One region of the Devosia sp. Z6_126 genome, then DNA from elsewhere that is predicted to be linked to it. Evidence: predicted binding sites of a transcription regulator. Region 1 holds the regulator's gene; the other holds the start of a gene.
The links. Region 1 encodes LexA, which represses DNA repair genes until DNA is damaged. Its sites were predicted from a motif close to TGTTCNNNNTGTGTTCNG; they were not measured.
Positions count from the first base shown of each region.

Region 2: a site for LexA is predicted at 2,240-2,257, ahead of recA (recombinase RecA). Genes of this name have one in related genera too.

Region 1 covers NZ_JBYUNO010000002.1:62,872-78,174, forward strand. Annotated here, with positions in the region: gene secG (preprotein translocase subunit SecG) at 1-89, opposite strand, end outside; gene tpiA (triose-phosphate isomerase) at 191-946, opposite strand; gene AC3YOG_RS07125 (peptidylprolyl isomerase) at 1,071-2,945, shown strand; gene trpE (anthranilate synthase component I) at 2,962-4,473, shown strand; gene AC3YOG_RS07135 (anthranilate synthase component II) at 4,584-5,180, shown strand; gene trpD (anthranilate phosphoribosyltransferase) at 5,177-6,199, shown strand; gene trpC (indole-3-glycerol phosphate synthase TrpC) at 6,196-7,011, shown strand; gene moaC (cyclic pyranopterin monophosphate synthase MoaC) at 7,008-7,490, shown strand; gene AC3YOG_RS07155 (molybdopterin molybdotransferase MoeA) at 7,487-8,689, shown strand; gene lexA (transcriptional repressor LexA) at 8,798-9,511, shown strand; gene AC3YOG_RS07165 (NUDIX domain-containing protein) at 9,517-9,918, shown strand; gene AC3YOG_RS07170 (IlvD/Edd family dehydratase) at 10,618-12,447, opposite strand; gene AC3YOG_RS07175 (2-dehydro-3-deoxygalactonokinase) at 12,662-13,582, shown strand; gene AC3YOG_RS07180 (2-dehydro-3-deoxy-6-phosphogalactonate aldolase) at 13,594-14,205, shown strand; gene AC3YOG_RS07185 (SMP-30/gluconolactonase/LRE family protein) at 14,202-15,077, shown strand; gene AC3YOG_RS07190 (ComEC/Rec2 family competence protein) at 15,086-15,303, opposite strand, start outside.
Region 2 covers NZ_JBYUNO010000004.1:141,456-156,758, forward strand. Annotated here, with positions in the region: gene cckA (cell cycle histidine kinase CckA) at 1-659, shown strand, start outside; gene AC3YOG_RS17505 (DUF2237 family protein) at 656-1,051, shown strand; gene araD1 (AraD1 family protein) at 1,062-2,057, opposite strand; gene recA (recombinase RecA) at 2,340-3,413, shown strand; gene alaS (alanine--tRNA ligase) at 3,702-6,341, shown strand; gene AC3YOG_RS17525 (Tim44 domain-containing protein) at 6,419-7,399, opposite strand; gene AC3YOG_RS17530 (alpha/beta hydrolase) at 7,512-9,263, opposite strand; gene AC3YOG_RS17535 (exopolysaccharide biosynthesis protein) at 9,320-9,955, opposite strand; gene AC3YOG_RS17540 (NADP-dependent isocitrate dehydrogenase) at 10,035-11,246, opposite strand; gene AC3YOG_RS17545 (GFA family protein) at 11,376-11,816, opposite strand; gene AC3YOG_RS17550 (GNAT family N-acetyltransferase) at 11,916-12,491, shown strand; gene AC3YOG_RS17555 (GNAT family N-acetyltransferase) at 12,588-13,184, shown strand; gene AC3YOG_RS17560 (RNA methyltransferase) at 13,288-14,091, shown strand; gene AC3YOG_RS17565 (MFS transporter) at 14,167-15,303, shown strand, end outside.

The DNA of each region.
Region 1 (15,303 bases):
AGCGCGCCCCCCTCGGAGCGCTGCAGCAGGATCACCGCAATAAGCGCCAACACGATCAGGAGGTAAGCAACAATGAGGACGTTCGCCATCGATCTCAGTTTCGGTCAAGCAAAAGATGGGGCGTTCTACACGCCCCCTCGCGCAAATGCCAGACGCTTGCGCCGCTTTTCAGCGCAGCATCCGGATCGGCTCATACCGCCGAGATAATGGTGTAGAAGTCCTTTGCCAAGAGGCTCGCGCCACCGACCAGCCCGCCATTCACATTCTCGATGGCCAAAATCTCGCGCGCATTCTGCGGCTTCATCGATCCGCCATAGAGAATCCGGACGGTCTGGCCGTCTTCACCGAACCGCTCCACCAGCAACTGGCGGATGCGGTTATGCATGGCAGCGATCTCTTCATTGCGGGGCGTACGGCCCGTCCCAATGGCCCAGACCGGCTCATAGGCGACGACGATGCCGTGCTCGGCGCCAGCATCGGGGACCGAGGCGGCCAATTGCGCCCCAACCACGCTTTCGGCCTCGCCACTATCGCGCTGGGCTTCGGTTTCGCCGACACAGATGATGGGCTTGAGGCCCGCCGCGATCGCCGCCTCGGCCTTGGCGCGGACCAATGCGTCGGTCTCACCGTGACCGGCACGTCGCTCGGAATGCCCGACAATCACATATTGCGCCCCGGCATCGGCGAGCATCGCTGCCGACAAATCGCCAGTGTGAGCGCCCGAGACGGCCTGGTGGCAATCCTGCCCGCCGGCCATGATGCCGCTGGTTGCGCCCCGATTGGCAACGGCGTGAAGAATGGTCGCAGGCGGGCAAATCACCACCATGGCACGGGGGGCATCGCCCGAGGTCATCAGACAGGCTAGCTCTCCCAACTGGTCGATCGCGGAGCGAAGCCCGTTCATTTTCCAGTTGCCGGCGATCAGGGGGGTGATGGTGCGGGTCACTCTTGTATACTCCTGCCTCTTGCACCGGAGCGGGCTTTGCCCTAACCCCGGCAGTCACTAACTCTAGTAGTACCCCGCCTTGCCAGCGGTAAAGCCCTGTATCTCGTGTAGCGGAACGCCCCACATGCTCGATAGTTTGCGTTTGTTTGCAAAATCCTGGATGGGCAAGATCCTGGGGGCCTTCCTCCTGGTGGGGCTTGCGGGCTTTGGCATCAACAATGTCATCACCGACCTGGGCGGCAGCACCGTTGCTCGCGTTGGCGATGAAGAGATCAGCTCGCGCGACTTCCTGCGCGCTTATCGCGGCCAGCTTAACCAGATCGCCCAGCAGATCGGCTCGATGCCCACGCTCGAACAAGCCGAGAGCTTCGGCGTTCCGAGCCGGGTGCTGCAGTCCCTTGCGCAAGAGGCGGCCCTTGATGGTCTTGCCAACCGCATGGGGCTTGGTGTTTCCGAGCAGAAGCTGAGCGAATTCTTGCGGGAAGACCCCAATTTCAGCGGCACGCTGGGTACTTTCGATCCCGCGGTCTTCCAGCAGGTGCTGCAGCAAAATGGCATGTCGGAGTCCGAGTATTTCGAGGATCAGGCCGATTCTGCGCGCCGCCAGCAGCTGGCGCTGTCGCTCTTCGGCGACACCATCCTGCCCCCGACCGCTGCCCAGATGCTCAACCGCTACATTGCCGATCAGCGCACCGTCGATTTCTTCGTGATCAGCGACACCAATGTGCGAACGCCCCCGGCGCCGTCGGAGGAAGAATTGGCCGCCTATCTCGCCGAACACCAGGCCGAGTACCGCACCGTTGAAACGCGCCAGGTGCAGCTCCTTGCGCTGTCGCCTGCCTCGCTCGCCGCAACCAAGACGATTTCAGACGAGGCGGTTGCCGCTGAATATGAGCGCACCAAGGATAGCCTGACCACGATCGAGCGCCGCAACATTCAGCAGGCCGTTCTGGCTTCGCCCGAACAAGCCGCGCTGTTTGAAGCGGGTGCCGCCTCGGGCCGCCCCTTTGCCGATGTGGTGGCGGAAGCCGGCCTCACCGTCACCGATCTTGGCACTCGAGGGCAGGCCGAAATCACTGACGCCACGCTGGCCGAAGCCGCCTTTAGCCTGCCGGCCGGCGGTTACCGAGTGATCAGTGGCGTGGCGGGCCCACGTGTCGTGCATGTGCAGACCATCGAAGCGGGCGGTCAGACCAGCCTGGAAGAAGCACGTGAACAGATTCGCCAGAACCTGGCTCTGGCCGAAGCGCGCAAGGAAGTTGCTGAAGTGCTCGATCAGGTCGAGGAACTGCGCGCCGCCTTCCGGCCGCTCAGCGAAATCGCCGAGCGCTTTGGTCTTGAGCTCTATCAGGTAGGCGTTACCCAAAGCGGGGCAGAACTCGCCGTTATCGCGAGCTTGCCCGAAAGCGAGCGTCCGCGCGTGGTCCAGTCGATCTTTGTCGCCCAGGAAGGCAATCTCACCCCCGCCATCTCGCTGGGCGCCAATAACAATATCTGGTTCGACCTGGAAGCCATCGAGCCAGCGCGCGACCAGACCCTTGATGAAGTGCGCGATGCGGTCGTCGCCGCGATCACCGCCGAGCGGATCAACGCGGCGATCGCCACCGAAGCCCAGGCTGCGGTTGATCGCCTCAATGCCGGCGAGCCCCTGGCCGATGTTGCCGCTTCGCTCTCCGTGTTCCCGCAGTTGAGCCCGCCCTTTAACCGCGGTGGCGCCGAGGGAACTTCGGTGGATGGTCTCGTGGCCGCAGCCGCGTTCGACGGCGGCCCCGATCACCACGGCTCCGCCATCAATCAGGCCGGCGAAACCGTCGTGTTCCAGGTGGTTGAGGCCGTGCCGGCTGAAGGCCCGCTCAATCCGCAAACCAGCGCCAGCCTCGAGAACGAAGTTCGCGTCGGCGTCTTTGGAGACTTTGTGTCGGCAGTACGCGATGAAGCCGGGCTTCGGGTCAACGAGCAGGCGCTCCAGCAGGCGCTGAGCCTGTCCTCGGCGCAGTAAGCTTTCGGGAAACACGATGGTGGCCAGCGACTTCACCCAGCAGTTTGCAGATCGCTATGACGGGGGTGAGTCCCAGATCGTCTGGCGCCGCATCGTGGCCGATCTCGAAACGCCGATCGGCACCTATCTCAAGCTGGCTCAGGATCGCCGCAACACGTTCCTGCTGGAATCGGTGCAGGATGGTTCGACCCGTGGCCGGTACTCCATCGTCGGCCTGCTGCCCGATGTGATCCTCAAGGTTGAACAAGGCACCGCCTCGATCAACCGGCAGGCCCAGCTCGATGCCACAGCCTTCGAGCCCCTGCCCGACCAGCCGCTGGACGCCCTGCGGCACCTCGTGGCCGACTCCCAGATCTCGGTGCCCGAAGGCCTGCCGCCCCAATCGGCCGGCATTTATGGCTTTCTGGGCTATGAGATGGTCCGCTATATGGAAGTGCTGCCCGACAGCAACCCGGACGATCTGCAGCTGCCTGAAGCCATGCTGATGCGACCCTCGCTGCTGGCGGTGTTCGATACGGTCAAGGACGAGCTCTATCTCACCGCGCCCGTTTACGTCCGCCAGGGGGTGACTGCCCGCCAGGCCCATGAAGCCGCGACGGCTCGGATCGATGACGCTATCGCCCGCCTTGGGCGGGCGCTGCCAACGACCCCGGCCGTACCCGACCTGCAGCACATCGCCGTCCAGAGCAACACCACGCGCGACGAGTATTTCGCCATGGTCGCCCGGGCGCAGGACTACATCGCCGCCGGCGATATCTTCCAGGTCGTGCTCAGCCAGCGTTTCGAGGCCGAGTTCACCCTGCCGCCGACCGCCTTGTATCGGGCGCTGCGTCGCACCAATCCCAGCCCCTATATGTATTTCCTTGATTTCGGGGATTTCGCCGTGGCGGGCTCCAGCCCCGAGATCCTCGTGCGTGTTCGCGAAGGCGAGGTCACCATCCGGCCCATCGCCGGCACCCGCAAGCGCGGCTCGACGCCGACCCGCGACCAGGAACTGGCGGCCGAACTACTGGCCGACCCCAAGGAACGTTCCGAGCACCTGATGCTGCTCGATCTCGGGCGCAACGATGTGGGCCGCGTCGCCAAGACCGGCACTGTGCGGGTCACCGACAAGTTCTTTCTGGAATACTACAGCCACGTCATGCACATCGTCTCCAATGTGGTTGGCGTGCTCGATCCGCAATACGACTTTGTCGATGCGCTCGCCGCCGGCTTTCCGGCCGGCACGGTCTCGGGTGCCCCCAAGGTGCGCGCCATGGAGATCATCGACGAGCTCGAAAAGTCGCGTCGCGGCATCTATGGCGGCTGTGTGGGCTATTTCGGCGCCGATGGCACCATGGACACCTGTATCGTCTTGCGCACCGCGCTGCTCAAGGACGGCAAACTTTATGTGCAGTCCGGCGCCGGCATTGTTGCCGATAGCCAGCCGGCCCTCGAACAACTGGAATGCGAAAACAAGGCACGCGCCCTTTTCAGCGCTGCCGAGGAAGCGCTACGCTACGCCGGCGAGGCGAGGATCGGGCAATGAGCGGCAGCAAGACCAGCGTGGACCTCACACTGAGGTCGAACACTTATCGATGGCGGGGCTGGTTCTGATCTCTGAACCTCCATTCCCCATAGCTGCGCTGGAGCAGACCCATGACCCGCACGCTCGTTATCGATAATTACGACAGCTTCACCTACAACCTCGTCCACTATCTGGGCGAACTTGGCGCCGAACTCACCGTGGTGCGCAACGACAAGATCACCCCCGACGAGATCGAAACCATGGCCCCCCAGGCCATCGTGCTGTCTCCCGGGCCCTGCACCCCCAACGAAGCCGGCGTGTGCCTGGCGGTGATCGACCGCTTCAAGGCGCAGATCCCCATTCTGGGCGTATGCCTTGGTCATCAGGCCATCGGGCAGGCCATGGGCGGCGACGTCGTGCGTGCGCCCGAACTGGTGCATGGCAAGACCAGCGCCATCAACCACACGGGCGAAGGCCTGTTCCGCGGTCTCAACTCGCGCTTTGAAGCCACGCGCTACCACTCGCTGGTGGTTGAACCGACCACCCTGCCCGCTACCCTCAAGGTCACCGCCACCACCGATGATGGTCTGATCATGGGCATGCAGCACGAGAGCCTGCCGGTACATGGCGTCCAGTTTCACCCGGAAAGCATTGCGTCGGAGAACGGGCACGCGCTGTTGCAGAACTTCCTCAACCTCGCTCGCGACTTCAACGGAAAGGCCGCCTGATGGACATCAAGCAGGCACTGGCCAAGATTGCTGACCGCCGCAATCTCACCGGCGAGGAAATGCGCTCGGTGATGCGCACCATCATGGCCGGTGAAGCGACCCCCTCCCAGCTCGGCGCTTTCCTCATGGGCATGCGCCTCAAGGGCGAGTCGGTGGGTGAGATCGCCGCCGCCGTGTCGATCCTGCGCGAGCAGATGGTGACGGTCGACGCCCCCGAACACGCCATCGACATTGTCGGCACCGGCGGTGATGGCGTTGGCACGCTCAACATTTCGACAGCCAGCGCCATCGTTGTTGCCGCCGCCGGCGTTCCCGTCGCCAAGCACGGCAACCGCGCCTTGTCTTCCAAATCGGGCTCCTCCCAGGCCTTGGAAGCCCTAGGCGTCAAGCTCGACCTCACCCCCGCCGAAATCTCGCGCTGCATCAACGAGGCCGGGATCGGCTTCATGTTCGCGCCCTCCCATCACCCAGCCATGCGCCATGTCGGTCCGTCGCGCGCCGAAATGGGCGTGCGCACCATGTTCAACCTGCTCGGCCCCCAGTCCAACCCCGCGGGCGTGCGCCGCTATATGCTGGGCGTTTATTCCCCCGAATGGGTGGAGCCGGTCGCCGCCGCGCTTCTCGCCAACCGGGCGATCAAGGCCTGGGTGGTGCATGGTCGCGATGGGCTGGACGAGCTTACGGTCACTGGCCCCTCCTATGTGGCTGAGATCGCTGACGGCAACCTTCACAGCTTCGAAGTCACCCCTGAAGATGCGGGCCTGTCGCGCCACGATCCCAATGACCTCTTGGGTGGCGAGCCCGAATATAATGCCCTCGCCATCCACGCGCTCTTTGACGGCGCGCCCGGCGCCTATCGCGACATCGTTCTCCTCAATGCCGCCGCCTCGCTGATCGTGGCCGATGTGGTGAGTGACCTGCGCAGCGGCGCCGCCATGGCCGCCGAAATGATCGACAGCGGCAAGGCCCGGGAAACCCTCGAGCGCCTCGTCGCCATCTCCAATGGAACACCCCCATGAGCGATATTCTCAAGCAGATCGAAGCCTATAAGCGCGAGGAAATCGCCGCGGCCAAGGCCCTGCGCCCCTGGGACGAAGTGGTTGCCGCCGCCCATGACCAGCCCCCGCCACGCGGCTTTCTCGCCGCCATCAAGGCCAAGCGCGCCCGCGGCGAATACGCCTTGATCGCCGAGGTCAAGAAAGCCAGCCCCTCCAAGGGCCTGATCCGGCCCGATTTCAACCCGGCAGAGATCGCGCGCGCCTATGAAGAGGCCGGCGCGACGTGCCTTTCGGTCCTCACCGATCAGCCCTCGTTCCAGGGTTCGCCGGCGTTCTTGCGCGAGGCGCGCGACGCCACCGCCTTGCCGGTCCTGCGCAAGGATTTCCTGTTCGAAACCTACCAGGTCGCCGAAGCGCGCGCTTGGGGGGCCGACTGCATCCTCATCATCCTCGCCGCTGTCGGTGACGACGTCGCGCGCTACCTGCTCGATTCCGCCCGCGAATGGGGCATGGATGCCCTGGTCGAGGTGCATGACCAGCTCGAGCTCGACCGGGCGCTGGCGCTCGACGCCGAGTTCATCGGCATCAACAACCGCAATCTGCGCACCTTCGAAACCCGGCTCGATACCTCGGTCAACCTTGCTGGCGGCGTGCCCGCGGGCAAGGTGCTGGTCAGCGAAAGCGGCATCAACGGCCACGAACACCTGCAGCATCTCGACCGCACAGCCGGCATCGGCACCTTCCTTGTCGGCGAATCGCTGATGCGCCAGGCCGATGTGGTCGCCGCCACCCGCGCCCTCCTGCAGGGTGTGCCCCAGGCCGCCCATCCATGAGCGAGCCGCAGCTGACCCATCTCAACGAGCGCGGGGAGGCCCGGATCGTTGATATCGGCGACAAGGCAGTCACCCGCCGCCGCGCCCTCGCCCAGGCGGTGATCAGCGGTCGGCCCGAAACCATTGCCGCCATCATGGGTGGCGCCCTCAAGAAGGGCGACGCCCTGGCCGTCGCGCGCGTCGCGGGCATCATGGCAGCCAAAAAGACCGCCGAGCTCATCCCTCTTTGCCACCCCATCCCGCTCACCAAGGTCAGCGTCGAGATGGAGGCGCGCGAGCCCGGCGCCATCACCATTCTTGCGACTGCCGAAACCACCGGCCAGACCGGGGTGGAAATGGAAGCCCTCATGGCGGCTTCCACCGCCGCGCTTACGCTTTACGACATGGCCAAGGGCATCGACCGCGAGATGGTTATTTCCGCGATCTGCCTACTCGAAAAATCGGGCGGCAAGTCCGGCGATTTCCAGCGGGCGCCATGAGCCTGCTCCCGGTTGAAGACGCCCTCGCGGCCATTTTCGCCCGCGTGCCGCCCGCCCGCACCGAGTCGGTGCCGCTTGAGGCCGCCGCCGGCCGGGTACTGACCGAGCCCCTGCTCGCCCGCCATGACCAGCCGCCTTTCCCCGCCAGCGCCATGGACGGCTATGCCGTGCGTGCGGCCGATATCGTGCCGGGCGCGATCCTAGATGTCGTCGGCACCGCCCAGGCCGGCGCCGGCTTTGGCGCGGATATCGCCCCGGGCACCTGCGTGCGCATCTTCACCGGCGCGCCCGTGCCCCCGGGCGCTGATGCCGTGATCATGCAGGAGGAAGCGACCCGCACCGGCGACCGCGTCAGCTTTGCCGCCCAGCCTCCCGTGGGGCGCAGCATTCGCCCGCTTGGCCACGACTTCCGACAGGGACAGGAGCTGATTCCGAGAGGCTCTCGCCTCACCCCCATGCAACTGGCCGTCGCGGCCGCCGCCAATTGCCCGACTTTGCCCGTCGCCGTGCAGCCGCGCATCGCGCTCCTCGCCACCGGGGACGAACTGGTGCTGCCCGGCACCGCTCTCGGGCCGGGCCAGATCGTTGCCTCCAACAGCTTCGGGCTGCGACCGCTCCTTGCGCCTTACGCCGCCGAGATCCGCGACTACGGCATCGCTCCCGACAACCGCTCGGCCCTCTCCGAACGCCTCGCCGCCATCTTTGCCGAAACCCCCGACTTCGTCATCACCACCGGCGGCGCCAGTGTTGGCGACCATGACATCGTTCAGGAAATCCTGCTGAGTCTCGGCGTGCAGCTCGATTTCTGGCGCATCAATATGCGCCCCGGCAAGCCGCTGATGTTCGGCACCCTCGGCAAGACCCTGGTGTTTGGCCTGCCCGGTAATCCGGTTTCGGCCATGGTGACCGCCGCCGTCTTCATCAAGCCGGCGCTGCGCCGCTGGCTGCGCGTTGCCGAACCCGCCCCCTGGCACCTGCCGCTCCTCGCGCCCACGCCGCCCAATACCGCCCGGCGCCATTTCATGCGCGCCCAATTGGTGCATTCAAGCCAAGGTGCGGGCTTGCTCCCGATCAGCGAAACCGATAGCGGTCATACCTCTTCGCTGGCCCGTGCCGATATGCTGCTGGTGCAGCCGGAATACGATTCCGGGCAACCCGCCGGCGCCCTTGCTGCGGCCGTTCCGCTGGACGGGTTCTAAGCAGAGCCAAAGAATTTTCTCCTGCGCCCTTGAGCGTTATTGCAGAACATAACTGGAACACCTATGCTCGTTCAGTCTTTGTTCCGATTCTGCGATTGAAGGGCTCCGATGCTGACGCGCAAGCAACATGAACTGCTGATGTTCATCCATGAGCGGATGAAGGAAAGCGGCATTCCCCCTTCGTTTGACGAAATGAAGGACGCGTTGGATCTGGCCTCCAAGTCGGGCATTCACCGCCTGATCACGGCGCTCGAGGAGCGCGGCTTCATCCGCCGCCTGCCCAATCGCGCACGGGCGCTGGAAGTGCTCAAACTCCCCGATTCGATGAACCCGGCACTTGGCGGCCGCAAGGCGCGCTTCGAGCCCAGCGTCATTGAAGGCAATCTGGGCCGCGTTGCCGCTCCGCCGCCTCGCTCGGGCTGGAGCGATGATTATGTGCGCCCCGTGGCCGTGCCGGTCATGGGCCGGATCGCCGCCGGTACCCCCATCGAGGCGATCCAGAGCCATTCCCACACCATCTTGGTGCCACCCGAAATGCTTGGGCCTGGCGAGCACTATGCGCTCGAAGTGCGCGGCGATTCGATGATCGATGCCGGCATTTTCGATGGCGACACCGTGCTGATCCGCCGCCAGGATGTTGCCGGCACCGGCGAGATCATCGTCGCCCTGGTGGATGACGAGGAAGCCACCCTCAAGCGGCTGCGTCGCAAGGGCAACACCATCGCACTCGAAGCGGCCAATCCCGCCTACGAAACCCGCATCTTCCCGCCCGATCGCGTCAAGGTCCAGGGTCGCCTTGTGGGCCTGCTGCGCAAATATTGATCCCGATGGTCGAAAAACTCTGTCCCGTCCTGCTGCGCGGGGTGGGGCAAGAACGCCAGTGCTTGGCGTTCAGGCATCCTTTGGCTGGGTTGGAGCTGGTGAAAGGAACGCGGGAAGGCTCCGAGCCGATGGAAGTCGGTGCCCTGCGCGAACTCGCAGAGGAGTCAGGCCTCCAGGCAGAAGCTTTGCGCACGCTGCCATCCAGCAATTCCATTGCAGAGCAACAGCTTTGGCACTTCGTTGTGGTGAGTGCCGCGGCTCCCGTGCCCGAACACTGGCGTTACTTTACCCATGATGATGGCGGTCATTGGTTCGAGTTCTTCTGGTGGCCACTCGAGTGCCAACCCGGACCCGAATGGCACCCCATGTTTCAGCGGGCCCTCGCCCACATCGCTCGCCACGCCTGAAGCCCAACTCGGCCAAGAAACTATCGTCTTCAACGGAACTCGATTGCCGCCCTAAGGTCCTCATCGGGCTGTACCAGACCAGCGCCTTTGAGCCCCTCTTCCCGCTCCCCCTTGAGGGGAGGGCCGGGGTGGGGGTGCAGGCCCCTCCCGCGCAAGAGCGCCGATGTAGCCCCGCTCACAACAGCTTGCCTCCGGCCCCGTTACCCACGAGCCGGTCGTCCATCCTCCCGACAATAACTTATCCCCGCCCCCACCGATCACCCCCATAGTCTCCTCATCCGTGCATCCAAGCGAGATCATGACGAGTGGTTGGTGCGTGGAGGCTGGGGGATCGTGGGTCGCCGCGATCCGGCCGGTGTCCGCAAGAGCCGTGGGCCTCTATCGTCCGGTGGTCTTGGGTGAAGAATCGCGATGGCAGCTGCACTGGTCATCGGAACCCTGATGTGGCGCAGGCAGCGGTGCCCGCCAGGGTTTAGTTCGACATCCGCGGAATCTGGCATGCGCCGCAGGAGGGAGCGGGCATCGGCACCCAGTCGCTGTTGGCGGGGCGGAGCTTCCGTTTTGCGCAACGTTTTTTGAGGCAATGCCTCGCCAACGCCGCTTTCAACCGGAGGCCCCGCGCCGACCGGAGTTTTGCCGTGCCTTGGAAAGAAAAAATCCCCGCCGAAGCGGGGATTTCGAAGTCGTTGTCGGCTGAGCCTAGTGGTTGTCGCGCGGCACGCCATAGGTCTGGGCAATGCGCTGGTAAGCCACTGCTGGCTTGAGCACGGCGCCGTTGCCGAGCTGGTCCACCAGCCCGCGCTGGATCTCCTGCCAGGGCGTCTGGTGCGCGGGGTACTTGTAGCCGCCCGCTTCCGCCAGTTCCTGCCGGCGCGTCGCGATCTCGGCGTCCGAGATCAGGATATCGGCGGTGCCATTGTTGAGGTCGATACGCACCCGGTCACCCGTGCGCAGGATGGCAAGGTTGCCGCCCGCCGCCGCTTCAGGCGAGGCGTTGAGGATCGAGGGCGAGCCCGAGGTGCCGGATTGGCGCCCGTCACCGATACAGGCCAGCGCGTGGACACCCTTCTTGATGAGGTAGGCAGGGGGTCGCATATTGACCACTTCAGCCGCCCCCGGATAGCCGATCGGGCCCGCGCCGCGCATGAACAGCAGCGTGTGCTCGTCGATATCGAGCGAGGGATCATCGATCCGGTGGTGATAGTCCTCGGGACCATCGAACACCACCGCCTTGCCCTCGAACATGCCGGGATGCTCGGGATTGGCCAAGTAGCGCTCGCGGAACTCGGGCGAGATCACGCTGGTCTTCATGATCGCGTTATCAAAGAGATTGCCTCGCAGCACCAGGAACCCCGCTTCTTCCTTGAGCGGCTGCTCGAAGGGGCGGATCACCTTCTCGTCCTGGATGGGCGTGTTGCGGCAGTTCTCGCCGATGCTCTTGCCGTTGACGGTGGGTGCATTCTCGCGGATCAGCCCCTGCTTCATCAGCTCGTTGACCACCGCCGGCACGCCGCCCGCATGGTAGTAATCCTCGCCGAGATATTCGCCGGCCGGCTGCAGGTTCACCAGCAGCGGCACCTTGTGCCCATAGGTCTGGAAGTCCTGCAGGTCGAGCTCGACACCGATATGCTTGGCGATCGCCTGGATGTGGATCGGGGCGTTGGTCGACCCGCCAATCGCGGAATTGACCACGATGGTGTTGATGAAATTGTCCTTGGTCATGATGTCGGAGGGCTTGAGGTCCTCATGCACCATGTCGACGATGCGCTTGCCCGTGCGATAGGCCATTTCCTGGCGATCGCGATAAGGCGCGGGGATCGCTGCCGAACCCGGCAGCTGCATGCCCAGCGACTCGGCCAGCGAGTTCATCGTGGTCGCCGTGCCCATCGTGTTGCAGAAGCCGGTGGACGGCGCCGAGGACGCCACCAGCTCAATGAACTGCGCATAATCGATCTCGCCGGCCGCCATCATCTGGCGCGCCTTCCACACAATGGTGCCCGAGCCGGTGCGCTCACCCTTGTGCCAGCCATTGAGCATCGGCCCGACCGAGAGCGCAATCGCCGGGATGTTAACCGTGGCCGCACCCATCAGCATGGCCGGGGTGGTCTTGTCGCAGCCAATGGTCAGCACCACGCCATCGAGCGGATAGCCATAAAGCACTTCCACCAGCCCGAGATAGGCCAGGTTCCGGTCCAGGCCCGCAGTGGGGCGCTTGCCGGTTTCCTGGATCGGATGCACGGGAAATTCGATGGCAATGCCACCGGCTTCCCGGATGCCTTCGCGCACGCGCTCGGCCAGCACGATATGGTGGCGGTTGCAGGGGCTGAGGTCGGAGCCGGTCTGGGCGATGCCGATGATGGGCTTGTTGCCCTGCAATTCCTCGCGCGATACGCCGAAATTCATGTAGCGCTCAAGATAAAGCGCGGTCATGTCCGGGTTCTCCGGATTGTCGAACCAGGCGCGCGAGCGCAGCTTCTTGGGCGCGCTGCCCTGCCCATTGGGGGAAGAGAAGCTGTTGTCTGCCGTCATTACCTTATTCCTCAATAGTTCCGCCGAGGCGAATACAGGCTGCTGTTTGCTACAGTTCTAGCATGTTAGTTGCAGGAGTGAACGCCAATCCTGTTGGATTTCGTCGCCCCTTGCGCTCGCAGGACAACCGGGCGGCGTCGAATCGGCTAGGCGCAGGCCAGCGCAGCGACTAGGTTTGCCCGAAAGTGCGGGGCGAACTGCAAGAGGGGCAAGCATGAGTGAATTTGTGGATTGGGTCGGGGTTGATTGGGGCACCTCCAACCTGCGGGCTTGGGGCCTGAGTTCCGACGGCACGGTGATCGTTGCGCGCAAATCCGACCAAGGCATGGGCAAGCTGACGCGCGACCAGTATCCAGGCGTGCTCGAAACCTTGCTCGATGGTCTAGTCGGCAGCAACGGTGGCCCGCTCGACGTATTGATCTGCGGCATGGCCGGCGCGCGCCAGGGCTGGTTCGAAGCGCCTTATTTGGAAGCGCCAACCGATTTGCGCGGCCTGATTGACGGCGCAGTGCGCCCGCCCATGCCCAACAATCACCTGGCCCCGGCAATTCTGCCCGGTGTGTGCCAGAAGGCCGGCGGCGACAATGTGATGCGCGGCGAGGAAACCCAGCTACTGGGCCTCGCGACCCTGCGCCCCAATGCCCATGGCGTGGTATGCATGCCCGGCACCCATTCCAAATGGGTCAGCATGAATGGCACCCGCATTGAGCATTTCTCCACCGCAATGACGGGCGAGCTCTTCGATCTGCTGCGCCATCATTCGGTGCTGCGCTATTCGCTGACTGAAGACAGCAATGGGCCCGAGCGCGCCGAAGGCTTTGCCGCGGGTGCAGAGGTCGGCCTCGAGCGGCCCGAACAGCTCACCAGCGAGCTCTTTGCGGTCCGCGCCAGTTCGCTCCTGTCCGGCCGTCAGCCCGGTTGGTGCACCGGCTATCTTTCGGGCCTCCTGATCGGCACCGAAATTGGCAGCCGCCGTGCGCTGATCGGCGAACAAACCGTTCCCTTGATCGGCGCCCCCGCGCTCTGCGCCCTTTATGCCGAGGTGCTCGGCATGATCGGGGCACAAGGCGAAGCCGTGGATGGAACCGAAGTGGTGCTCGCCGGCCTTAAAGCTGCACGTGCCTTTATCGTCTGATTGGAGACCCCATGCCCCACCGCCACCTGATCGCGATTCTGCGCGGCATTACCCCGCCCGAAACGCTGGATGTGTGCCACGCCCTTGTTGCGGCCGGCATCACCATGATCGAAGTGCCCCTCAACTCCCCCGACGCCCTGACCAGCATTGCGCTGGCGGCCGAGGCGCTCTGGGATGACGTGATGGTGGGTGCGGGCACCGTTCTGAACAAAAAGCAGGTTTGGGCCGTCGCCGATGCCGGCGGCACCTTTGTTGTATCCCCGGATACCAACCGGTCGGTTATAGAAGAAACGGTGCGCATTCAGCTGGGCTCCTATCCCGGCGTGTTCACTCCCAGTGATGCGTTCAAGGCGATCAAGGCGGGCGCCACCGGGCTCAAGTTTTTCCCCGCTGAAGTTCTGGGCCCGCGCGGCATCAAGGCGATGAAGGCGGTCTTGCCGCCCGAGCTGCCGCTTTACGCGGTGGGCGGCGCCAAGCCGGACAACTTCGGCGAATATTTCGCCGCCGGTTGCAGCGGTTTTGGCCTGGGCACCTTTTTATACAAGCCCGGCAGCACCCCCGCCGAAGTCGGCCAGCGCGCCGCCGAGGCGGTATTGGCTTATGATGGAAGGACTACAGCGTGACGCAAACGGCGAGCCTGCTGATCGACAGCAAATGCGCATTGGGCGAGGGCCCATTCTGGCACCCGGACCGCCAGCAGCTGTTTTTCCTTGATATCAACAATCAAAAGCTCTTCGCCACCTCAGCTCGGGGCAATGTCGAAGTGAGCTGGAGCTTTGACGAGAACGTCGCCGCGGCTGGCATCATCGATGCCGACAACCTGGCACTGGTCACCGAAACCGGGCTCAAGCGCTTCAATCTACAGACGGATGAGCAAGGCCTCATCATTCCGCTCGAAGCAGACGATCCGCTGACGCGCGGCAATGACAGTCGGGTGCATCCCTCGGGCGCCTTCTGGATTGGAACCATGCGCAAGGAGGAAGAAGCGCCGGGCGGCAAGCTCTATCATTACCGCGCGGGTCAACTGAGCGTGCTGCGTTCCAACGCCTCGATCCCCAACGCCACCTGCTTCACGGCCGATGGGCGCACCGCTTACTGGACCGATACCCCCACCAAAAAGATTCTCAGGGTACAGACCGATCCGGCCACCGGCATGCCGGTCGGGGAATGGTCGCTCTTCGCCGATGTCTCGGACGGCCGCGGCTTCCCCGACGGCGCGGTGGTTGATAGCGAAGGCTATCTGTGGAATGCGAAATGGGGCGGCGGCTGCGTCGTGCGGCATGCGCCGGATGGCTCGATCGACCGGATCATCGAAGTGCCGGTCTCGCAGGTCACCTGTCCTGCCTTCGGCGGCCCCGATCTCAAGACCCTCTTCATCACCACCGCCGCCAAGAATCTAAGCGCTGAACAGCTGGCTGCCGAAAAGGTGGCCGGCGGGGTCTTCTCGATCCAGGTGGATGTGCCCGGCATCCCGGAGGCGCGCATCGTCCTCTAGCCTGCCCCTTATTGTGACCTCACGCGCCAGGGGCGCGTGAGGTTGGGCACGGCAGTCCGCACGACAAAGCGCTGCTCTCCATCCTCCCATTTGAACCAGTGCACGCCGCCCCTTGCGAGATCGTCGCGGTCAATCACCTGGGCCTGCGCCCGGCATGCAATCGGCGCCCGCAACCGCGTCACCACCAGATCGTGGCGGGCGCAATCTTCGGCGAAGGCGCCGACAT
Region 2 (15,303 bases), on a different contig from region 1:
AAGTGCAGGACACCGGCACCGGGATGAGCCAGGAAGTGCTCACCAAGATCTTCGAGCCCTTTTTTACCACCAAGGAGCTGGGTAAGGGCACCGGGCTGGGGTTGTCGACGGTCTACGGCATTATCAAGCAGACCGAAGGCTATATCTATCCGGTCTCGACCGTCGGGGTTGGCACCACGTTCAAAATCTTCCTGCCCCGCTATGTGCCCTCTGAGATCGAGGCCACGGCCAAAGTAGCCGCGGCAGCGGCGCCAGTGCGGGACCTGACGGGCGAAGAGCGTATCCTGTTGGTTGAGGACGAGGAAAGCGTGCGGGCATTCTCCGCTCGCGCGTTGCGCGCGACTGGTTACGAGGTGTTCGAGGCTGACGGCGGCGAAGAAGCGCTCGAGGTGCTCGAGGAGCTCGAGTTCAAGATCGATCTGATGATCTCGGATGTGGTGATGCCCGAGATGGATGGGCCAACCCTGCTCAAGCATGTGCGCAAGACCATGCCGCGGCTCAAGGTGATCTTTGTGTCGGGTTATGCCGAGGAAAGCGTGCGCCGCGATATCGAGGATGATCAGAGCGTCGAGTTCCTGCCCAAGCCTTATTCGCTGGACCAGATCAATTCCAAGGTCAAAGAGGTGCTGCAAAAGCAGGACGAAGGCCAGGCGCAGTGAACGCGCGCAATTTCGGTGAAGGGGCGGGGGAGCGCAATGTGCTGGGCGAACCGCTCGAGCCCTGCTCCACCAGTCCGCTGACGGGGTTCTTCCGCAGCGGCTATTGTGCGGCGGGCCCAGAAGGCGTGGCCCGGCATCTGGTCTGCATCGAGGCGAGCGAAGCCTTTCTCGCCTACTCCAAAGTCGCCGGCAATGATCTGTCCACGCCCCGCCCCGAATGGGGCTTTCCTGGACTGAAGGCAGGAGACCGCTGGTGCCTTCTGGCCGAGCGGTGGGCACAGGCGCTGGAAGCGGGGCAGGCGCCCCGCGTCTTCATGCACTCAACCAATGAAGCGGTGCTGGACGGGCTAAGCCTTGCTGATCTCAAGGCTCATGCACGCGATTTGAATTGAGCGGCTCCCCCTAGTAGAGATCGCCGATGATCAGCGGATGCTCGTCCTCGATCCGGACGGGATTGCGCAGGGGAGCGCCGAACTGGCTTTCCTCGATCTCGAATACGTCATTGGGCTGAGTGACGATGTTGTCCGCAAAGCTGAGCGTCGCCGTGCCGAACATATGCACATGCACGTCGCCAGGCTGGCGGAACAGGCCATATTTGAAGTGGTGATATTCCAGATTGGCGATGGTGTGGCTCATATTGGCCTCGCCCGACAGGAACGGCTTTTCCCAGATCACCGCACCATCGCGATAAATGCGCGACATGCCTTCGATATGGTCGGGTAGATCACCCACCCGCAGCTCGGGACCAAAGGCGCAGGCTCGCAGCTTGGAATGGGCGAGATAGAGATAGTTGACCCGTTCCGTCACATGATCGGAAAACTCATTGGCCAGCGCGAAACCAAGGCGGCGGGGCTGGCCATTGGCGTCGATCAGGTAGATGCCGGCGATCTCTGGCTCTTCGCCAGCATCGCGGGCAAAGGACGGGGATGGAATGGGGTGACCGGGATTGACCACGGTCGTGCCATTGCCCTTGTAGAACCATTCCGGCTGGACGCCCCGGGCGCCGCCTTCGGGCTTGCCCCCTTCAAGGCCCATCTGGAACATCTTCATGGAATCGGTCAGCTGTTCGGCTTGCTTGGCGGCGTTGCCCTTGTGCATGGCATCGCGCGTGGCGGCCGAGCCCAGATGGGTCAGCCCTGTGCCGGTGATATAAAGATGGGCCGGATCGGGATGATCGATCGGCGCGAGCATGCGCCCTTCAGCCAGGATGTCGTGCCGATTGACGGCGTCTCCAAGCCCACGCTGGGCCACGAGCGCCGCAAGACCCGTGCCTTGGGCGAGGGCGGTCGTGGCGAGCTCATAAACGCTGGTGGTGGTGTTGACCCGGCGGGCGACGTCACCCTCTACTGCGGCCACGGCGCGGGCGCCCGATTGATCGAAAAACTGGATGAGATTCACGGGGTTTGCTCCTCGATTGCCCGTTGCGGTCGTCCCGTGCATAAAGCGCAACCCGGGCCGGCCCGGCAAGCTCTTTTGCGCGCCGCGTGGCGGTCAGAGTTCCATCTGGGCACGGAAGGGCTGCGGTCCAGGGACTGCGGTTCTTTTGTTGCAAGGGGCGCGAGAAATCGCCTTGACAGGAGCGGAACAAAATGAGAACAAGAGGGCACTTCTCGTGGATTGATCTTCCGGAAAGCAGCGCGTTGCGCCCGGTCCCGGAGCGTGGAATAAGGAGAGACTCGTATGGCAAATACCCCGCTTCGGATCGTTGAAGGTGGATCAATGGACAAGGACAAGGCTCTCGCCGCGGCGCTGAGCCAAATCGAGCGAAATTTCGGCAAGGGCTCGATCATGCGCCTTGGCGAGGCTGCCTCGATCGAGGTTGAGGCAATATCGACGGGCTCGCTCGGGCTTGATATTGCGCTCGGAATTGGTGGCCTGCCCAAGGGCCGCATCGTTGAAATCTTCGGGCCGGAAAGCTCAGGCAAGACCACGTTGGCGCTGCATGTGATTGCCGAGGCGCAGCGCAAGGGTGGCGTTTGCGCTTTTGTGGATGCCGAGCACGCGCTCGATCCGATCTATGCCCGCAAGCTGGGCGTCAATGTGGATGATCTGCTGATTTCCCAGCCTGACGCCGGCGAACAGGCGCTCGAAATCACCGACACGCTGGTGCGCTCGGGCGCGATCGATGTGCTGGTGGTTGATTCGGTAGCGGCATTGACGCCGCGGGCCGAGCTTGAAGGCGAAATGGGCGACTCGCTGCCGGGGCTGCAGGCCCGGTTGATGAGCCAGGCCATGCGCAAGCTGACCTCGTCGATTTCCAAATCCAAGTGCCTGGTGATCTTCATCAACCAGATCCGCATGAAGATTGGCGTGATGTATGGTTCGCCCGAAACCACGACCGGCGGCAATGCGCTCAAATTCTATGCCTCGGTGCGGCTCGACATTCGCCGGATCGGCGCCATCAAGGACCGCGAGGAGATCGTGGGCAACCAGACCCGCGTCAAGGTGGTCAAGAACAAGCTGGCCCCGCCGTTCCGCCAGGTTGAATTCGACATCATGTATGGCGAAGGTATCTCCAAGACTGGCGAGTTGCTCGATCTTGGGGTCAAGAGCGGCGTGGTGGAAAAGTCGGGCGCCTGGTTCTCCTATGACAGCCAGCGCATGGGGCAGGGGCGTGAGAATGCGCGCCAGTTCCTCAAGGACAATCCGGCGGCTGCGGCAACTATCGAGCAGGGCGTGCGCGAAAGCTCGGGCCTGCTCGGAGAAGTACTGCTGGTATCGGGCGGTGACGACGCTGCCGACAGCGACGAATAAGCAGTTCCCATGCAGGGTGAAGAAAGGCATCGCGAGAGCGGTGCCTTTTCTTTTGAGTCTGAACGGCAGGCGCCCGGCTGCAAGCAGGCGAGACAGAGCTGCCGCCAACGCAATCTGGAATCGTTTATATCGGGCCTGGCGATGCTCATCGAGCCCTCTAGCCGGCGTCCCGATACCTAGCAGTAAGCGGGGCGCACCGATGCTGGACAGCGCTGCGCCGCACGGGCTAGAAAGCCAGCCAAAGTCTTGCGGCGTCCACGGGCGCCAATCCGCCATGAAAGCCATTCTATGACCAGCGTAAACGATCTCCGCTCGAGCTTTATCGACTTTTTTGCCCGGAATGGTCACGAGGCGGTTCCGTCGAGCCCATTGGTACCGCGCAATGATCCCACATTGATGTTCACCAATGCTGGCATGGTGCAGTTCAAGAACGTCTTTACCGGTCTCGAAAAGCGCCCCTATACGACCGCCACTTCGGCGCAGAAATGCGTGCGCGCCGGTGGCAAGCACAACGATCTGGACAATGTCGGATTTACCGCCCGCCACCACACCTTTTTCGAGATGCTGGGGAATTTCTCCTTTGGCGATTACTTCAAGGACCACGCCATTGAACTGGCCTGGACCTTGCTGACCAAGGACTGGGGTCTTCCCAAAGACCTGCTGATGGTTACCGTCTACGAGGACGACGACCAGGCCATGGAGCTATGGAAGAAGATCGCCGGGATCGGCGAGGACCGGATTGTGCGGCTGGGCGCCAAGTCCAACTTTTGGCAGATGGGCGACACAGGCCCGTGCGGGCCGTGCTCGGAGATCTTCTACGACCATGGCGACAAGGTCTGGGGCGGCCCTCCCGGCTCGCCGGATGAAGATGGCGATCGCTGGATCGAGATCTGGAACCTCGTGTTCATGCAGTTCGAGCAGCATGCCGACGGCTCGCGCACACCATTGCCACGCCCGTCAATCGACACTGGCATGGGCCTTGAGCGTATTGCCGCCGTGATGCAGGGTGTGCACGACAATTACGATATCGACCTGTTCAAGGCGCTGATCGGGGCTGCTGCCTCGGCGATCGGCACCGAAGTCGAGGGCGAGGGTAACCGCAGCCTGCGGGTGATCGCCGATCACCTGCGCTCGATGTCGTTCCTGATCGCCGAAGGCGTGCTGCCCTCCAATGAAGGGCGTGGCTATGTGCTGCGGCGGATCATGCGGCGCGCAATGCGCCATGCCACGCTGCTCGGCGCTGAAGAGCCGGTGATCCATAAGCTCGTTCCAGCGCTGGTGCGCGAAATGGGCCAAGCTTATCCCGAGCTTTCGCGCGGGGAGGCCATGATCAGCGAAACGGTGCGGCTGGAGGAGGGGCGCTTCCTTAAGACCCTTGGACGGGGCCTGCAGATTCTCTCGGATGAAACGAGCACTCTCGCCGAAGGCGATACGCTGAACGGCGCCACCGCGTTCAAGCTTTATGACACCTATGGGTTCCCGCTCGATCTCACCCAGGATGCGCTGCGGGCGCGCGGCATTGCTGTGGACCAAGCCGGCTTTGATGCCGCTATGGCCCAGCAAAAGGCAGAAGCGCGCCGGAGCTGGTCAGGCTCGGGCGAGGCGGCCACCGACGCGGTCTGGTATGGGCTGGCTGATCGGCTTGGGCCCACGGAGTTTCTGGGCTACGAAACCGAAACGGCCGAAGGGGAAGTCACCGCATTGCTGCGCGACGGGGCCGAGATCGATCGGCTTGAGGCCGGGCAAGAAGGTTATGTAGTACTCAACCAAACCCCGTTCTATGGCGAGAGCGGCGGGCAGGTTGGCGATGCCGGCTCCATGCGTGGTGACGGCCTCAGCGTTGTGGTCACCGACACGCAAAAGTACCATGGTGTGTTCGCGCACAAGGTGAAGGTCGAGACTGGAGCGCTGCGCGTGGGGCAGGCCCTCGAACTCGTGGTTGACCACGCTCGCCGTTCGGCCATTCGTGCCAATCACTCCGCCACCCATCTGCTGCATGAAGCGCTGCGGGTCGTGCTGGGTGACCATGTTGCTCAAAAGGGATCGCTGGTTTCGCCGGATCGGCTGCGTTTCGACTTTGTGCATACCAAGGCCATGAGCCCGCTGGAACTGGCGGAGGTCGAGGACCTGGCCAATGCCATTATCCTGCAAAACGCGCCGGTCGAAACGCGGCTGATGGGAGTTGAGGAAGCCAAGGATTCGGGCGCCCGCGCGCTGTTCGGCGAAAAATACGGCGACGAAGTGCGCGTGGTCTCGATGGGCGAGCCGACGGGCAACAGCCTCGGGTGGTCGGTGGAGCTGTGCGGGGGCACCCATGTCAGGCGCACCGGCGATATCGGGCTCGTGTCGGTGGTGGCTGAAAGTGCCGTGGGGGCCGGCGTGCGTCGCATCGAGGCGCTGACCGGCAATGCGGCGCGCCTTCGCGGCAACACCCATGTTGCCATTGTTGAAACTGCAGCGGGGATGCTGCGTGCCGGCAGCCAGGATGTGCTTGAGCGTATCGCGGCGCTGCAGGAGCAGCTCAAGCGCTCCGATCGGGCGCTCAGCGATGCCAAGCAGAAGCTGGCCATGGGCGGCGGCGCCGCCGGGGGCAGTGAGGTGGAAGCGATCAACGGCACGCCCTTTATCGGCCGCATCGTTGATGGCCTGCAGCCCAAGGATCTGCGCGGACTAGTCGACCAGACCAAAAAGCAGGTGGGATCGGGTGTGGTTGCCATTATCGGGTTGGCGGAAGATGGCAAAGCGGGGCTGGCGGTCGGTATCACCGAGGATCTGATCGGCAAGGCTTCGGCCGTGGATCTGGTACGGGCGGGATCCGCTGCGATGGGCGGGCAGGGCGGCGGCGGTCGTCCCGACATGGCGCAGGCCGGTGGTCCGGATGGCAGCAAGGCCGAAGACGCACTGGCCGCTATCCGCGCGCTGCTCTAGACCAAGGATAGAGAAAAAAGGAAAGGCCCGCCTCCTGAGCTGGAGGCGGGCCTTTTTGTGTGGTTGTAGCGGAGCGCTTAAGCTTCCTGGATCGCTGATAGCTTCCAGTCGCCGCCCCGCGGGCGGACAAAAGTCCAGAGTTCGGTGGCCTCGGTGGGTTCGGCGGGGTCGCCCTCGACGACCCGATCGGTGGCGCGTTCCACGGTCCAGTCGCGCAGGCTGTAGCGCAAGGCAGCGGTGGCGTAATCGCTGTTATCCTCGCGCCAGCTTTCGGCGATGTCACCCTGGAGCAGCTTGATGTCGGCAAGCTGGTTGTGCAGGCCGCGGGTGGCGTTGGCGGCCATTTGTTCGGCCAGGTAGCCCATCATTTCGGGCGTGGTCAGGCGACGCAGGGTTTCATAGTCCTCGGCGCCATAAGCAGTCTGAACCTGACCCAGCATCTGCTCGAAGCTATCGAGGTCCCGCTGGCCAACGCCCAGTTCGTCCGGATTGGCCGGGCGAGCGCGCGAGGGGCGGGTGGCATTGCCGGCACCCGAGCCACCCAAGCCGCCAAGATTGCGGCCGAAGTTCTCAAAGCCGGTGCGGTTGGTGTTGTCTGGCCCGCCGGCCATAGCCGGACGGCGCGCGCCGCCGCGGACGAGGCGCATTACCAGCCAGACGACGCCGCCAATCAGGAGAACCTGGAAGAGCAGGCTGAACAAGCCGCCAATGCCGCCAAAGCCAGCGCCAAAGAGCAAACCGAGCAAGCCGCCAAGCATCAAGCCACGGAACAGGGAGCCACCAAGGCCGCCCAGGAATCCGCCACGCTGCTGGGCGGCGGCAGGGTTCTGGGCGTTAGCGTTGGGTCGTGCCTGCTGTGCGGGCGTGGTGGAGCGCTGGATAGGGGCTACGGTGTTGGGTGCCGTGTTGGTTGGAGGCGCCGACTGGAAGGTGCGGGTGCCGCGGCTGCCAAAGCTGCCACGGGCGCGCGCGTCCGCGGTATCCACAGCGGCCATCGAGAATGCGACAACAAGTGCGGCAAACGCGCTGGCTAGCCGGAAGCGGCGGGCGATGAACATCAGGAAAATCTCCTCGGACTGAACTTGAGGCCTATATGGGGGCAGGGCCAGGCAATTGCATCCCCTGAAAGCCATGAGAGTGCGGGAAAGTTGCGTTAGGCGGCTACGTCGCTCAAGGCACAGCGGATGTTACAACAGGCGCTTTATCCCGGAACCAGCCGGGGCCGATATCCTGTGCCCCGCCGGAGCGCGTGAGCCGGTCGCGCAGTCGCTGCAGATTTGGAGCGTCCCAATTTGGGGGATCGGTGATGGCGAGCCAGGCATCAAGATAATGCTGGGGCGCGTAAACATGGCCGAACCCAACGGGCGAGGTTTGGGCCAGGGCCATGTCGAGCGCGAGCTGTAGGAAGGTGACGACTGGGTACCAGGTGAGCTGGCGCGAGACGTCGGGCGGCCGATTGCTGGTCAGCCATTCGGGCGGACGATACAGCACCTGGGGTTCGAAGAAGACAATGGGGTCGCTGGCATATTGCAGGTAAACCAGGCGCATGGGACCCCAGCTGGCACCGGGAATGTCGAGGGCATTGCTCTGGTTGGTAAAGCGGATGATGGAGCTGTCGTTGAAGCGCGGCAGCCATTCCGGAGTGCCGGCCTGGCGGTTCGCGGTGGCATTGCGCCAGGAGGGGCTGGCGAAGGGCGGGCCGGCCCAAAGCGCGCCCTGGAACGGATCGGCCAGCACGTCGTAAAGGGTGGCGGAGGCTTGTGACGCATAGGCACCCAGGCTCAGACCATGCAGATAAAGCCTGGGCCGGGTGTCGGGGGGCAACTCGGTCCAGTAATCGTAAACCGCGTTGAACAGCGCCTGGGCCGAAGCCGTGCCAACATCAGGTTCGGCAAGGAGCGAGAGCCAACTGGTGAGATATGAATATTGCAGGGCCACGCTCGCGACGTCACCGGCATGCAGGATTTCGAGCGTGTCGATGGCGGGGGGGTCAACCCAGCCGGTGCCCACTGGCATGATCAGCACCAGCACAGAGCGATCAAAGGCGCCGATCCGCTCCATTTCCGCAAGGGCAAGCTGGGCCCGCTGGTCCACCGTTTCGGCCGAACGGAGCCCAACATAAACCCGAAGCGGGCTCTTGGCTGGGCGCCCGATCAGGGCTTGGATATCGGGGGCGGTGGGACCGGACTGGACGTAAACCCGGGCGTCGAGCCCAATCGTGTCCCAGTCGATGAGGGAGCCGGCGCTGCCCGAACGCAGGGGATCGGCCGGGGGCTCTTCATATTGGCCCGCGAGGGCATCCAGTTCGCCATAGAACTGATCGGCAGCATAAAGAACGCCGCGTACCACGATGCCGTTGACAAAGAGGCTGGTCACGACGCCGACGATGAGCATGCCGCCAACCAGCGCCACCCGGCGCGGCAGGATGCGCGCCAGCCAATTGGCCACGGCCCGCACGAAGCGCACGATGGCGGTGCCGATGCCGATCAGCAGGGCGGCGGGGAGAGCCGCAATCGCGGCAACGCGTACGGGCTGGGTGGAATGAACGGGGGCCATGCCCATGACCTCGCGGATGGAGTTTTGCCAACCGGTGGATAGCCACAGAAAAACAATGGCCGTGAGCGTGCAGACCAAAAGGGCGATCAGCTTGATCCGGCGCGCGCGGGTGCGACCCGGGATGCTCAGTTCCATGAAGGTCCACAGCCACTCCCCAAACACGCCGATGCCGTAGCCGGCAGCAAAGACGCAGCCGCTCAGAATACCCTGCAGCACGAAGTGACGGGGCAGCAGCGAAGGCGTGAGGGAAAGGGCAAAGAACAACACTCCGACAAGGACGCCGCCCGTTGGCAAGCGATCCAGCGCCAGGAGGAGGCGTGGCAGGAGACGCTGCATGCGCCAGGCGCTAGCGGCAGGTGCGCGCATGGCCATTCCACATGAGCGCTGGAGCCCACAATGCCAACAACCAGGCGCCCACCGCACTACCCCCTCAGAAAACCGCCGGCAGAAAAACCGAGCGAAATCACCGTCCAGATCACCCACGCATCGACCAGGATGCCGACTGCCCCGATGAGGAGGCCGATGATGAGGCCCAAACCGTCGCGGTTCAACCGGGACAGGCACATTACCGCGACCCCGACATTGGGGATGGCGTTCATAAAGGGGATAGGGACCACCATGGGCAGGCACAGCACCATGACGATGAGGGCAAAGGGGCGACCCGTTCCTGTGCCAACCAGGGCTCGGAAGCGGGGAAAGGAGATGCGCGCCAGTGCGCGCGAATAGCGCAGCAAACGGGCCAGCAGTTTGAGCAGGAGCTTAACTGGGACGCGCCGGTCACCCACAAAACGCGGCAGGCGCACGGGGCGGCCCAGCAGCATGGCCATGGCAAAGCCAAACATGGCCAGTGCCACCAACCCGCCATAGCCTGGGGCACCCGGGATCATGTTGAGCAAGCTGAAAACGAAGATGATGAGAGTGTGGCTGTTGACGCCAAGAACCTGGATGAGGCCCGAAAAGGTCAGTTCCGGCGCTTGGCCGCTCGCAGACAGGTGCAGCGCCTGCCGCATGGCATCGAGCTGGAGTTCAACCGGGCTGGCGTGCGGAGAAAGGGGCATTGCTATTCAGGCCGGCGCGAAAGGCGCAAAAGCAAAACGGCGCCCAGGGGCGCCGCTCGCATTACTCTCTCGAGACCGCTCAGGCCATGGCCTTCTGCAGGTTTTGATCGATGGCATCGAGGAAGCCGATGGTCGACAGCCATGGCTGATCCGGGCCGACGAGCAGGGAAAGGTCCTTGGTCATCTTGCCTTCTTCGATGGTGTCGACGGTGACCTTTTCGAGGGTCGCGGCGAACTTGGCGAGGGCTTCGTTGTCATCGAGCTTGGCGCGATGCGCCAGGCCACGCGTCCAGGCAAAGATGGAGGCGGTGGAGTTGGTTGAGGTTTCCTTGCCCTGCTGGTGCTGGCGGTAGTGACGCGTCACCGTCCCGTGGGCAGCTTCGGCTTCGACGATCTTGCCATCGGGGGTGGCCAGAACCGAGGTCATCAGACCGAGCGAGCCAAAGCCCTGGGCCACGATGTCGGACTGCACATCGCCGTCATAGTTCTTGCACGCCCAGACATAGCCGCCGGACCACTTGAGTGCCGAGGCGACCATGTCGTCGATCAGGCGGTGCTCGTACCAGATCTTGGCGGCTTCGAACTTTTCCTTGAACTCGGCTTCGTAAATTTCCTGGAAGATGTCCTTGAAGCGGCCGTCATAGGCCTTGAGGATGGTGTTCTTGGTCGAGAGATAGCACGGCACACCGCGGGCAAGCGCGTAGTTGAAGCTGGAATAAGCGAAGTCGCGGATGGAATCGTCCAGGTTGTACATGGCCATGGCAACGCCAGCGCCGGGCGACTGGAACACTTCGTGCTCGATCACTTGGCCGTCTTCGCCGGTGAACTTGATGGTCAGCGTGCCCTTGCCCGGGAAGGTGAAGTCGGTGGCGCGGTACTGATCGCCAAAGGCGTGGCGGCCGACGATGATCGGCTGGGTCCAGCCGGGGACGAGGCGCGGCACGTTCTGGCAGATGATCGGCTCGCGGAAGATCACGCCGCCCAGGATATTGCGGATGGTGCCGTTGGGCGACTTCCACATCTTCTTGAGCTTGAATTCCTCGACGCGCTGCTCATCGGGGGTGATGGTGGCGCATTTGATGCCGACGCCGTACTTCTGGATCGCCTTGGCGGCATCGATCGTGATCTGGTCGTTGGTGGCGTCGCGGCTTTGGACGCTGAGATCGTAATATTCGATCGGCAGATCGAGATAGGGGTGGATGAGCTTGTCCTTGATCGCCTGCCAGATGATGCGCGTCATCTCATCGCCGTCGAGATCGACGACGGGATTGGCGACTTTGATCTTGCTCATGAAGAGTTCTCCCTTGGTGTCCTGCCTGTCGGCCCACAGCCGTGTTGGCGCCCCTATAGCATTGCAAGGGAAAAGCGCAAAGACTGGCTCGGCAAGGCCTCTTGCCCAGGGCGGGCAGGGCGGGCGGGTTCAGGCGGGCGAACGGCGGTAGGTCTCGTGCTGTGGAAGGTGATCGGCAACCGCGTCCCAGCCCAGGTGGGTGCGGGCGAAGATCAGTTGATTGGGCACAAACCAAGCGTTGTCGCCGGCGAAAAAGCCTGCCGCGACTAGGCGCACGGATGGAGCGCGGGAGGACTGGCCATAAAGCGGCGTGCCGCAATGGGGACAGAAGTGACGGGTGAAGGTTGCGCCCGACGCACTTGGCCGCGAGAAACTGCCGGCTTGCCCGGAGACGATCAGGTGTTGCTCGGACACGAGGGCCACGGTGGAATGACCCGTGCCGCTCGCCTGCTGGCAATGTAGGCAAGCGCACATGAACATGGAGCCGACCGGACCGGTGATGGCCATGGTCAGCGCCCCGCAGGCGCAACTGGCTTTCACGTTCACCGACACTCGGTCTTGTTTGCTCATGGAGGCAGGCTGCCATGCGGGTTGGCGAGGAACAAGAGCAATGGCCTTGCCTTGATTCTCCCGAACCGCAACAAAGAGTGGCTTCCGCCAGGAGGACGCATGGCGCTTTATCCGACCTATCCGATGGAAACCAAGCGGCTGCGTTTGCGCCCGTTTACACGCGGCGATGTTGATGCCGTGTTTGCCTATCGGCAGCGCGATGACGTGGCGCGGTTTCTGTTCGACTCGGCACTCAGCCGGGAGGAATGCGCACTGGCGGTGCAGCAGCGGATCGCGCAAACCACGCTGATCGACGAGGGCGACAAAATCGTTCTCGGGGTGGAACTGCCCGGCACCGGCGAACTGATCGGCGAAGTTTCGCTGATCTGGCGGAGCGTCGACAGCCAACAAGGGGAAGTGGGCTGGATCCTGCACCCGGACTATCACGGGCAGGGCTATGGCACGGAAGCGGCGGGCGCGATGCTGGACCTGGCGTTCAGGCAGGCAAATCTGCATCGGGTGATTGCCCGCTGCGCAGCCGAGAATGCGTCATCGTTCCATCTCATGGAGCGCCTGGGCATGCGGCGGGAAGCGCATTTCCGCGAGCACGCCGTCACCAAAGGTGTGTGGGATGAAGAGTTCATTTACGCTATTTTGCAGGGCGAGTGGCTGAGCCGGAACACGCCCCAGACCTAGTCCCAGCATCTTCAACTAACTTGCGCTAGTGCTGGAACTTCCCGCTGACGTGATCCGTTCATGATCGGTCAGTATCTATTCGGGAGGTTCGCCATCATGTCGTCACCATCTTTGCCCTTGCAAACAGATCGGTTGATGCTGCGGACCTTCGAGCGCGCCGACCTTGCGGATCTCGCGGCCTATCATACCCTTCCATCCATGCAGCGCTATGTGTTCAGCCGAACGCGCGATGAGGCCGATGTTGCCGATGCGCTCAACGTCCTGCGGGGACATGTGAGCCTGCAGCGGCCTGGAGACACGCTGACCCTGGCCATGGTGCGCAAGGGCGACAAGAAGGTCATCGGCCATGTTTCGCTGAATTGGCAGGACGCAACATCGGGGCAGGGCGAAGTTCGCTTCTGCATCAATCCCAGCTATTCGGGACAGGGCTATGCCGCCGAAGCGCTGGGCGCCATGTTCGATCTCGCTTTCGAGCGGTTCCACATCCACCGGGTATTTGTCCGGTGTGACGGGCGCAACCACAATTCCATCAAGCTAATGCAAAAGCTCGGCCTGCGCCTCGAAGCGCATTACCGCGAGCATGCGCTGTTCCAGGGCGAGTGGGACGAAGAACTGCATTTCGCCATTCTCGACCGGGAATGGAACCGCTCCAGCAAGGTCAAGGAACTGCCGATCCGCCATCGCGTTGCCTGAACGGCGCTTGGATATCTCGAATTCAGAACGGCGCTCCAGCGGGGCGCCGTTTGCGTTTGCCGCGGCGCTCCGCTAAGTGCGGCTGATAGCGAGAAGGGGCATCATGGCCGGCACCGATTCATCCATTCCCATCACCCTGGCGCCGTCACCGGCGATTATCCTGTGCGAGCCGCAGCTGGGCGAGAACATTGGCACGGCCGCTCGGGCCATGGCTAATTTCGGGCTGTGGGACTTGCGGCTGGTGCGGCCGCGCGACGGCTGGCCTAATGAGAAGGCGGTGAACGCCGCTTCCCGTGCCGATCATGTGCTCGAACGGGTGCGGGTGTTCGATACGCTTGAAGCGGCGATCAGCGACCTTACCCTGGTTTATGCCACGACGGCCCGCTCGCGCGACTTGCAGAAGGCGGTGATCGGCCCCGACGAGGCAGCGCAACGGATGGCCAGCCATATCGGTGGTGGTCGTGGTGCCGGCCTTCTGTTCGGGCGTGAGCGCTGGGGGTTGCTCAATGACGAGGTGGCCTTGGCCGATGCCATCGTGACCTTGCCGGTGGAGCCTGCCTTTGCTTCGCTCAACATCGCGCAGGCCGTGTTGCTGCTGGCCTATGAATGGCGCCGCCACAGCGCCGCCGGAACCACGCTGCCATTCGATGATAATCTGGCGCAGGTTGCGCCGCGCGAAGAACTGGTTGGCTTGTTCGGGCATTTGGAAGCGACGCTCGACCAATCGGGATTCTTTACCGCACCGGACAAGCGGCCCACAGTGGTCAACAATTTGCGCACGATGCTCGAGCGCGGCAAGTTCACCAGCCAGGAAATCCGCACTTTGCGCGGCGTAATTTCTTCGATTGACCGGCGCCATCAGCGCCCCAATCCAAACCGGCAGCCGCGCGAAAGTGACAAAGGCTAGAAAATCGGCGGTCGGTCTGAGTTCGGGTGTGTTTGAGGCTTTGACGAGCGTTTACCGGCATGCCATGGGCAAATGATGAGCACGCCCGCACCGCATGATAAATCCCGCCTCGCTTTCAGTTACACCGGCTTCCGCTTCTTTTGGCTGACCACGCTGCTGGTCAGCTTTGCCGTCCAGATCATGTCTGTATCCATCGCCTGGCAGATCTTTGCGATCACCGGCGATTATTTCCTGCTCGGGCTGGTGGGCCTTTGCTTGTTTATGCCGGCTCTGGTGTTGATGCTGGTGACGGGCCTAGCGGCGGACCGGTTCAACCGCCGGATGATCATGGCAGTGTGCCTGGCAGTGGAGCTGGGTTGCGCGATCGGTTTTCTCATGCTGGTGAATGCGCAGGAGCATGAGGTTTGGCCGATCTTTGCCATCCTAGTGGTGCTGGGCACCGCCCGCGCCTTCTGGAGCCCGGCAGCCCAGTCGCTGGCGCCAAACCTGGTGCCCCCTGAAGCACTGAGCAATGCGATTACGGTCAATGCATCGGCCTGGCAGTTTGCGGCGATCATGGGACCCTCGATTGGTGGTGTGCTGTATGCCCTGAGCCCGGTCGTTGCGTTTGGCACCGCGGGCGTGCTGTTGCTGGTAGCCAGCGGTTGTGTGCTGCTGATCCCCAAGCCGCAGCAGCGCCAATCGCAGCAGGCGACCAGCCTTGAGACGATCTTTGGCGGATTCCGTTATATCCTGAGCAACAAGGTGGTACTGGGCGCCATTTCGCTCGACATGTTCGCCGTGCTGATGGGCGGGGCAGTGGCCTTGCTGCCGGCCTTCACTGAAGAGATACTGCATGGTGGGCCGGTGGAGTTCGGCATTTTGCGGGCGTCGCCCGGCGTTGGCGCGCTGTTGATGGCGTTGACGCTGACGCGCTTCCCCATCCGGCATCATGCCGGCAAGATGCTGTTCGTGTTCGTGGCGCTGTTTGGTTTGTTCACGACGGTGTTCGGGCTGTCGAGCAATGTGTGGCTGTCGATTGGAGCACTGATGCTGGTGGGCGCCTCGGATATGGTGAGCGTAACCATCCGCGAGACCATCATGCAGCTCTGGACGCCTGAAGAGGTGCGCGGACGCGTCAATGCGGTCAATTCGGTGTTCATCGGTGCGTCCAACGAGCTTGGCGAATTTCGAGCCGGAACAGTCGCCCATTTCATTGGGCCGGTTGGCGCG